DNA from 3 places in the Enterobacter sp. C3_dUdeg genome. Region 3 is predicted to be linked to each of the others. Evidence: predicted binding sites of a transcription regulator. Region 3 holds the regulator's gene; each other region holds the start of a gene.
What was found. Region 3 encodes CRP, which controls carbon source genes, mostly activating them, when cyclic AMP is high. Its sites were predicted from a motif close to ATGTGANNNNNNTCACAT; they were not measured.

Region 1 (3,277 bases), on a different contig from region 3:
CGCGCTGATGCTTGCTTCAGAAAAATCAGATGGCGCCGAAGTGGCGGTCAGCAAAACCACCGGCATCAGCGTGAGTACCCGCTATGGTGAAGTGGAGAACGTAGAATTCAACAGCGATGGCGCGCTTGGGATCACGGTGTATCACCAGAATCGCAAAGGCAGCGCGTCATCCACCGATCTCAGCCCGGATGCCATTGCCCGCACGGTGCAGGCTGCGCTGGATATCGCCCGTTATACCTCCCCGGATCCTTACGCAGGCGTGGCGGATAAAGACCTGCTGGCGTTTGACGCGCCGGATCTCGATCTTTTCCACCCGGCGGAAGTGACCCCGGACGAAGCGATCGAACTGGCCGCGCGCGCCGAGCAGGCTTCCCTGCAGGCCGATAAGCGCATCACCAATACCGAAGGCGGCAGCTTCAACAGCCACTACGGCATCAAAGTCTTCGGCAACAGCCACGGCATGCTGCAGGGCTACTGCTCCACCCGTCATTCTCTCTCCAGCTGCGTGATCGCCGAAGAGAACGGTGACATGGAGCGCGACTACGCCTACACCATTGGCCGCGCGCTGGGGGATTTGCAGTCTCCTGAGTGGGTGGGTAAAGAGTGTGCCGAACGCACGCTGTCACGCCTGTCGCCGCGTAAACTCTCCACCATGAAGGCCCCGGTTATTTTTGCCAACGAAGTGGCGACCGGTCTGTTTGGCCATCTGGTGGGCGCTATCGCGGGCGGCTCGGTTTACCGTAAATCGACCTTCCTGCTCGACTCGCTGGGCAAGCAGATCCTGCCGGAATGGCTCACCATTGAAGAACATCCGCACCTGCTGAAAGGGCTGGCCTCCACGCCGTTCGACAGCGAAGGCGTGCGCACCGAACGTCGCGATATCATCAAAGACGGTATTCTGACCCAGTGGCTGCTGACCAACTACTCCGCGCGCAAGCTGGGGCTGAAAAGCACCGGACACGCTGGCGGCATCCACAACTGGCGCATTGCCGGACAGGGCCTGAACTTTGAGCAGATGCTGAAAGAGATGGGCACCGGGCTGGTGGTGACCGAGCTAATGGGCCAGGGCGTAAGCGGCATCACCGGCGACTACTCGCGCGGCGCGGCGGGCTTCTGGGTGGAAAACGGCGAAATCCAGTATCCGGTGAGCGAAATTACTATCGCCGGCAACCTGAAGGACATGTGGCGCAATATCGTTACGGTCGGTAACGATATTGAAACACGTAGCAATATACAGTGTGGTTCTGTACTTCTGCCGGAAATGAAAATCGCCGGTCAGTAATACCCGTAAAGGCGTTTTAATAATAAAAAGGAAGTGAGCAATGCGTAAACATCTGTTAGCGATCGTCGCGGCTTCAACGCTGGTTCTTGGCTCTTCTGCGTTTGCTGCCGATCTTGAAGACGACATGGGCATCCTCGGTCAAAACCTGAAGGTGGTGCAGAAAACCGACAATGCGGCTGAAATGAAAGACGCGCTGACCAAAATGCGTGAAGCGGCGCTCGACGCACAAAAAGCGACGCCTCCGAAGCTGGAAAGCAAAGCGGCAGACAGCGCAGAGATGAAAGACTACCGCCACGGCTTTGACGTGCTGGTCGGCCAGATCGACGGCGCGCTGAAGCTGGCTAACGAAGGCAAAGTGAAGGAAGCCCAGGCGGCGGCCGAGCAGTTTGTGACGACGCGTAACACCTATCACAAGAAATACCGTTAACCGATCGCGCATCTGACAAACAACCAGCGGGGGCCAGCGGCCCCCGTTTTTTTTACGCGGTAATAAGTAAACCCTATCGCCATCACATTTTTGCGTCACCGCGCCTGAACGTTTCGTTTCCCCGGCGCGCGTTTTGCCGCTGGAATACGTGATATTCATCACGCAAATACCGTCATTAATTCAGATTGACCGCATTTATGTGGCACAGATCACTGCTGCGGCTCGCCTTTCCACTTCGAAGTGGAAAACAACTCGCTACAAACAATTCCCCCCCAACGTTAGTTTTATTCCAGAGCCATTAACGGGGTAAGACCAGTGATTAACGGAGCGGTAATGAACGACGTTGGGGAACAGGCAGAGCAAACAGAACAGCTCGCGAACACCATGCTGCAGCAGGTTTATGCCCTGCTGGCCCGAAACAACATCATCCCCAATGCGGTACAGGAGCAGATGCTCACCTCCCACGTGCGCGCAATGGCGCACCGGTCCGTGACCGGCGAGCCGCTGCCGGAGGTTGAAGCAGAGCTGTTTGACGAAATTTCACCGGATTCAATGCGGCTCGCCCGTGAAGTGGTCGCGCAGTTTGGCAATCTTCCTGATGAAGAAGCCTGGCTGCTCTCCGTTCACTTTGAAGTCGCGAAAGACAACCTTTAAGGAGCAACACATGGAACAGATTACAGTCGTGATTGGCGATCGCCTGGGTAAAGGTCAGAAAGTGGCTGCCGGTGTGGAAAAAGCAGGTGGACGCGCGGTGGTCGTACCGGGCATGGCGGCGGACATGAAGCTCGGCGACGTGATGAAAGCGGAAAACGCCACCTTCGGCATCTCCTTCTGCGGCAGCGGCGGCGCGGGTGCCATCACTGCCCAAACCAAATATGGCTATAAGGCCAAATACGGCATGCGTTCGGTGGAAGAGGGCGTGACCGCCATCAACGAAGGCTGCAACGTGCTGGGCTTCGGCTTTATGGATAAAGAAGAGCTGGGCGAGCGTCTGGTACAGGCGTGGCAGAAGAAATACGGCGCATAAGCATGAAAGAACAGTTCACAACCACGGTGAGAGTGAAGGGCAAAGGCGACGCCAAAGCGCGCGCCTTTGCCGACGCGCTCAACCACGTTCAGGCCGCGGTGATGAAAGCCTCACCGCATATCTTACTGCGTATTGAGCCACAGGATGTGCAGGTCGTTCAGGCGCAAGAAGCGGTGCGAAAAGAAGCGTTTCTGTTCTTCTTTCTGCGCCGGGAAAGACGCACCTACAGCGTGGAGCTGGATGTGACCGTCAACGTGACCGCTATCAATCTTGACCAGGTGGATTTCGTCACGCAACGCTGATTATTCATAAAAGGGCAGACTGATGTTCTTAATTATATTAATAAAATCGCTCATCATTGGCGGCCTGGTTGGCGTCGGTGTTGGCGCCGGGGCTGCACGCATGTTTCATGCGCCTACCACTCAGGGTATGGGCGCGTTTCGTACGTTGGGGGAACTGAACTCCTGTGAAGGGGATCCGGCGTCCCACTTCTCCTTTGGGTTAGGTTTCTTCTTTAACGCCTGGGCCTCTTCCGTGGCCG
Region 2 (3,277 bases), on a different contig from region 3:
CGCCCTCGACGCAGGCGGCCTGAATTTCGGCGCTCATGTGCGCCGGGTTGATAAAGCGGTCATCGTTCGGGTTGATCAGGAACGTACAGGCCTTCAGCTTCTCGGTTTCGGCGATAAGCGCGGGCAGGTCGGTAATGTTTTGCTCTTTCAGCACCCGCTGGAGCAGCCACAGCCCCATGATGTTTTTCAGTACGCGGTAGCGGCCTTCGGCACCGCCTTCGTTGGTAATGTTTGCGGCCATCGCGGCATCGCTGGCGTACGGGGTTTTGCTCTCAAAGCCCATCAGCGACCAGGTGCCGGACGAGAGGTAAGCCGCGTCTTTGCTTGCAAGTGGGGACGCTATTACCGCGCTGGCGGTATCGTGGCTGGCGACGGCAACGACAGGGATTGCGTTCCCCTGGGGGCAAATCCAGTGACCGATCACGTTACCCGGGTGGGTGGGTGTGCCGAACCAGGAAGGCGACGCCCCCGTCCAGGCCAGCAGATGTTCATCCCAGCTATCCGAGTTGATATTGACCAGTTGCGTGGTGGTGGCGTTGGTATATTCCCAGTTCATGTTGCCGGTCAGGCGATAGCTCAGGTAGTCCGGGATCAGCAGCGCATGAGCCACGTCCGCGACCAGCTCCGGCTGTTGCTCGACCAGGGCACGCAGCTGATAAAGCGTGTTAAACGGCAGAAACTGAATGCCGCTGCGCCCGTAGATGTTGTCCTTGCCAAGCTGGGCGATAGCGTTCGCCATCAGGCCGTCGGTACGGCTGTCGCGATAAGAAACCGGCAAGCCGACGCGCTCGCCATGGCTATCAAGCAGAACGTAGTCCACGCCCCAGGTATCAATGCCGATGCTGTCGATGCGAATGCCACCGTTGCAGACGTTGTTCAGTCCGGTACGGATCTCTGCCTCCAGGGCATCGATATCCCAGGTATCAAAACCGTCCTGCTTTTGCAGGCAGTTGGCGAAACGGTGCATTTCGCGAAGCGAAAGCGCGTGCTGCTCACGGTCCCAGCTCGCGAGCATTACGCGGCCGCTGGATGCGCCTAAATCGACAGCCACACAATGGCGAAAAGTCATGGTCGGGTCCTTTCTTAAGTCATTAGCGGTGAGTGTAAAAAAGGGAAGAAAAAGTCACCTTCTCACCACTGACAGGCCAAATCTCGCGCTGGCAAGAAAGCAAAGGTGAATGTGAGGGCGTTCACAGTTTCCAGCAGTGACGGGATGCTCAGGCAGTGTGACGCTGGGCGCATTTCCCGATCTTTCCCCCTGTTTCTTGAAAAATGGACAGCTTTTGCGAGGTTTACTGCCAAAAATTGAAGGTGAGTGTGGGAGGCCTTAATTACTATTTTGAGAACATTTTTCATTGGTGGGGGCCGTTATGACCGTACTGCACTGCGTGGATTTTTTTCCTTCAGGAGGTTCGCCTGTCGCGATTGAGCCACGGCTTCCTCAGGCTGCGTTCCCGGAGCATCATCATGATTTTCACGAAATTGTGATTGTTGAGCGCGGGACGGGTATTCATGTTTTCAATGGCCAGCCTTATACCATCAGCGGCGGTACGGTGTGCTTCGTGCGCGACCACGACCGGCACCTGTATGAACATACCGACAACCTGTGTCTGACGAATGTGCTTTACCGTTCCCCGGACGCGTTCCAGTTTCTTTCGGGGCTGAGCCAGCTGTTGCCCCAGGAGCAAGACGGACACTATCCGTCGCACTGGCGGGTGAATCAGTCCATCCTGCAGCAGGTGCGTCAGCTGGTGAGCCAGATGGAGAAGAGCGAGGACGGGCAGGAGACGCACGCCATTGCCACGCGCGAATTGCTGTTTATGCAGCTTCTGGTGCTGCTGCGCCGCAGCAGCCTGGTGGAAGGGCTGGAAGATAACAACGCGCGCCTGAACCATCTGATGGCCTGGCTGGAAGAACATTTTGCCGAGGATGTCTGCTGGGAAACGCTTGCGGATGATTTTTCCCTGTCGTTGCGTACCCTGCATCGCCAGCTTAAACAGCACACCGGACTGACGCCGCAACGCTACCTTAACCGTCTGCGCCTGATCAAAGCGCGTCATCTTTTACGTCATACCGACGATAGCGTCACGGATATTGCCTATTGCTGCGGTTTTGGCGACAGCAATCACTTTTCAACGCTGTTTCGCCGGGAATTTAACTGGTCTCCGCGCGATATTCGCCAGGGAAAAGACGCGATGCTTCAGTAACGCGAGGGCAGTCACCGTTTTATTTCCGCAAAAAAGCTAATAGTGTCAGGTTATTCGGCGTAGAGGTCGTGGTGTGGCTGCTCAGTTAATTCTTCGCAAAGATGATTTTTTTGCCTCCGCGAGTCAGGCCGTCACGGTGGCCGATCGCTACCCGCAGGACGTCTTTGCCGAACATACCCACGAGTTTTGCGAGCTGGTGCTGGTTTGGCGCGGTAACGGCCTGCACATCCTCAACGACCGCCCCTACCGCATCACGCGCGGAGACCTGTTCTACATTCGCGCGGATGATAAACACTCCTACGCCTCGGTTAACGACCTGGTGCTGCAAAACGTTATTTACTGTCCGGACAGGCTCAAGCTTAACGTGGACTGGGCCGCGAGCATTCCGGGCTTTCTTGATGCTAAGGGTTCTCCGCACTGGCGCTTAAGCAGTAGCGGCATGGCTCAGGTACGGCAGGTTATTTCTCAACTGGAGCAGGAGAGCCAGAAGAACGACCCCGTTGCTAACCAGCTGGCGGAGTTGCTTTTCGCCCAGCTGGTGATGACGTTGAAGCGCCATCGTTACGCCACTGATAACCCCTCCGCCACAACGCAGGAAGCGCTGCTGGATAAGCTCATCACCCGGCTTGCGGGCAGCCTGAATAAAAACTTTGTACTGGATAAATTCTGCGAGCAGGAACAGTGCAGCGAGCGCGCGTTGCGCCAGCATTTCCGCACCCTGACCGGGATGACGGTGAACCACTACCTGCGCCAGCTGCGCATCTGCCATGCACAATATCTCCTCCAGCATACGGAGTGGATGGTCAGTGATGTGGCGATGCGCTGCGGCTTTGAGGACAGTAACTACTTTTCGGTGGTGTTTAACCGCGAGGTGGGGATGACGCCGGTACAGTGGCGTCATCGCAGTCGAAAGGGGGCGTAATCAGTTTGCCATGCCGAGGCCGACGATATTGGCAGCGATAATAATCACCACGCAGCCGAGGCTCAGTACGCCAACCGGACGGCGTCCGGCGTTCGTCCACTCTTTCAGCACCAGCCCAACCAGCCCGCCGCAAAGTACGTAGAAACTC
Region 3 (3,277 bases):
GGCGTGCCGAGACGGTCTGCGCGTTCCAGCGGATCACCGCTTCGGCGTGGCTGCGCTCGACCAGCTTTTGCACCTCCTGCGGGTGGTGAAGGCTTACGGAGATATGCTCCTGTAGATCCAGCCCGACCTGGAAGGTGCGCAGCAGCCGCTTGTACTCGTGGTTCTTGTTGGCGGCGAGCATATGCAGCTGCTGATAGCACTGGCTTATGAGATCCACCACCTTCTGCTGGCGCGTCAGCAGCGGCGGTAAGGATTTTTCCGGGTCGGTATGCTGGGTGAGCAGGGTGTATTTGGCTTCGCAGTAATCCGCAAGCTGCACATAGAGCAGGCTCAGGGATTCACGCAGCGGCTGCTCACGCCACAGCCAGAACCAAAACCAGTTAAACAGCCAGTACCATAATGTCCCCAAGGCGTAGATCAGCAGCGGCTCCCACACCGGCATGTTCCCGGCGAGGCTCAGCGTGAAAATGGCCGCAATCAGCGAGGCGGGAAGCAGGCGAGCGTGCAGCGAACTGATTTCCGCCGTGACGCCAAGGGTCATCGCAAGTACGGTCAGGATCAGCGGCAGCGGGATATCCCGGGCAAGCAGGAGTTGTACGGCGAGGCTACAGCCCGCAAACAGGCAGCCACCAACGATCAGGCGTTTGAAAAAACGCTTATGCGGCGTGTCCAGACCGGCGATGTTGCAGCAGGCGGGCACGAGGGAAAACAGCAGGCCTTGTTGAAGATGTCCGAGGATCAGGCCTATGGCCACAGGAAGACACAACACCAGCGTTTGTCGCAGTGCGTAGTTAACTTCCGGGTGATAGATCAGCCTGCGCCACATGGGGAGTAGAGACAAAAACGGCGTGACACCTTGCGATGGCACGCCGTTTAAGCGGAATTAACGCGTTCCGTAGACCACGATGGTTTTACCGTGGGCGGAGATCAGGTTTTGATCTTCCAGCATTTTCAGGATACGGCCCACTGTTTCACGGGAGCAGCCGACGATCTGACCAATTTCCTGACGGGTAATTTTAATTTGCATGCCGTCCGGGTGGGTCATGGCGTCTGGCTGTTTCGCCAGGTTCAACAGGGTTTGTGCGATACGGCCGGTAACGTCCAGGAAGGCGAGGTTACCCACTTTCTCTGACGTGACCTGCAGACGGCGCGCCATCTGGGAAGAAAGACGCATCAGGATGTCAGGGTTAACCTGAATCAGCTGACGGAACTTCTTGTAAGAAATTTCAGCCACTTCACATGCTGTCTTTGCTCGAACCCAGGCGCTACGTTCCTGGCCCTCTTCAAACAGGCCCAGTTCACCGATGAAATCGCCCTGGTTCAGATAAGAAAGGATCATCTCTTTCCCTTCTTCATCTTTGATCAGCACTGCCACCGAGCCTTTAACGATGTAATACAACGTTTCCGCTTTTTCACCCTGGTGAATCAGCGTGCTCTTCGATGGGTACTTATGAATGTGGCAATGAGACAAGAACCATTCGAGAGTCGGGTCTGTTTGCGGTTTGCCAAGCACCATGCGCTGTTATCCTCTGTTATAAGCTGTCACCAGAGTCATCAGATGCATCCGGACTCTGGGGTTGCAATCGAATTCTTACCCATACCCTGGGAAGTCGGCTACCGTAACGTTTCGCAGCCAGTAAAGTTTGATGTCCTCTGCATACACGTGTAACGTCAATGTATTACTGTAGCATCCTGAGTGTTTTAGCATAGCTTTCGCCGCGTGTCTCCTGGTGTCTCGCTTCAGCATGATGCAGGTCGCCTTCCATTGCGATAAATGTAACGCACGCGTAATCTGTCACCAAAAATGCAACGTTGGAGTTAATGAATATGCAAGCGCGCGTGAAATGGGTTGAAGGTTTAACGTTCCTGGGCGAGTCCGCGTCAGGACACCAGATTTTGATGGACGGTAACTCCGGCGATAAAGCACCCAGCCCAATGGAAATGGTGCTGATGGCGGCAGGCGGATGCAGCGCAATTGATGTGGTGTCGATTCTGCAAAAAGGACGTCATGACGTGACGGATTGTGAGGTTAAACTCACGTCAGAGCGTCGCGAAGAGGCGCCACGCCTGTTCACCCATATTAACCTGCACTTTGTGGTCACCGGTAAAGAGCTGAAAGACGCGGCGGTCTCGCGTGCGGTGGACCTGTCTGCGGAGAAGTACTGCTCGGTGGCGTTAATGCTGGAGAAAGCGGTAAAAATCACGCATTCGTATGAAGTGATCGAGGCGTGATTGATGGGGCATCGTGCGTGTTGATGCCCTCACCCTAACCCTCTCCCACAGGGAGAGGGAACATGCTCACGCGATCTGCTTCCCTTCCATCAGTCGCTCCACCAGCGGCGTCATGATGAGCTCCATCGCCAGCCCCATTTTTCCGCCCGGCACGACTAACGTATTCATGTGTGAAATAAACGAGCCCTGCAGCATTGCCAGCAGCCAGGGGTAATCAATGCCTTCGAGATTGCGGAAATGGATCACCACAAAGCTCTCGTCCAGCGACGGGATGCTTTTAGCGGCAAACGGATTCGAGGTATCCACCGTCGGCACGCGCTGGAAGTTGATATGGGTGCGGGAGAACTGCGGCGTCAGGAAGTTAATGTAATCCTCCATGGAGCGCACCACGGAGTCCATCACCGCCTCTCGCGAATGGCCGCGCTCGCTCATGTCGCGCGTCAGCTTCTGGATCCACTCCAGGTTAACGATAGGGACCACGCCGACCAGCAGATCCACGTGGCGCGCCACGTCGTGTTGAGGCGTGACCACGCCGCCGTGCAATCCTTCGTAAAAGAGGACGTCGGTGGGTTCCGGCAGCGGCTGCCACGGGGTAAAGGTTCCCGGCACCTGATTCCAGGGTACGGCTTCATCATAGGTGTGCAGATACTTGCGGGACTGCCCTTTGCCGCTCTTACCGTACTCTATAAAGGTTTGTTCCAGCAGGCCGAAGTCATTGGCCTCCGGGCCGAAGTAGCTGATGTGTTTACCCGAATCGCGCGCCTTACGAATGGCCATGTCCATCTCCGGACGCGTGTAGCGGTGAAAGCTGTCGCCTTCGACCTCCGCCGCACGGAGATTCAGCTGGGCGAAAATCTTGCGAAATGCGAGGCTGGTGGTGGTGGTTCCCGCACCACTCGACCCCGTAACGGCAATAACCGGGTGTCTGGCAGACATAGCAACTCCCTGACTGAAAAGGGTGGAAGATCAGCCGTGAAACGCGTTGCGGGGCATGATATTGACCGTCTCATGCAGTTCTGACCACACCAGCACCACGTCGCCGCTT

Region 1: the regulator CRP is predicted to act here: its motif matches at 1,907-1,924, upstream of AC27FC_RS11780 (glycine dehydrogenase).
Region 2: the regulator CRP is predicted to act here: its motif matches at 1,225-1,242, upstream of rhaS (HTH-type transcriptional activator RhaS).

Annotation. Positions count from the first base shown of each region.
Region 1 covers NZ_BAAKFX010000003.1:371,643-374,919, reverse strand. Annotated here, with positions in the region: gene pmbA (metalloprotease PmbA) at 1-1,282, shown strand, start outside; gene cybC (cytochrome b562) at 1,323-1,709, shown strand; gene AC27FC_RS11780 (glycine dehydrogenase) at 2,025-2,363, shown strand; gene AC27FC_RS11775 (SFCGS family glycine-rich protein) at 2,374-2,736, shown strand; gene AC27FC_RS11770 (DUF4312 family protein) at 2,739-3,038, shown strand; gene AC27FC_RS11765 (DUF4311 domain-containing protein) at 3,061-3,277, shown strand, end outside.
Region 2 covers NZ_BAAKFX010000014.1:44,762-48,038, forward strand. Annotated here, with positions in the region: gene rhaB (rhamnulokinase) at 1-1,069, opposite strand, end outside; gene rhaS (HTH-type transcriptional activator RhaS) at 1,371-2,207, shown strand; gene rhaR (HTH-type transcriptional activator RhaR) at 2,281-3,129, shown strand; gene rhaT (L-rhamnose/proton symporter RhaT) at 3,130-3,277, opposite strand, start outside.
Region 3 covers NZ_BAAKFX010000005.1:40,794-44,070, reverse strand. Annotated here, with positions in the region: gene AC27FC_RS14040 (YccS/YhfK family putative transporter) at 1-826, opposite strand, end outside; gene crp (cAMP-activated global transcriptional regulator CRP) at 884-1,516, opposite strand; gene AC27FC_RS14030 (OsmC family protein) at 1,828-2,232, shown strand; gene AC27FC_RS14025 (phosphoribulokinase) at 2,299-3,168, opposite strand; gene AC27FC_RS14020 (YheU family protein) at 3,199-3,277, opposite strand, start outside.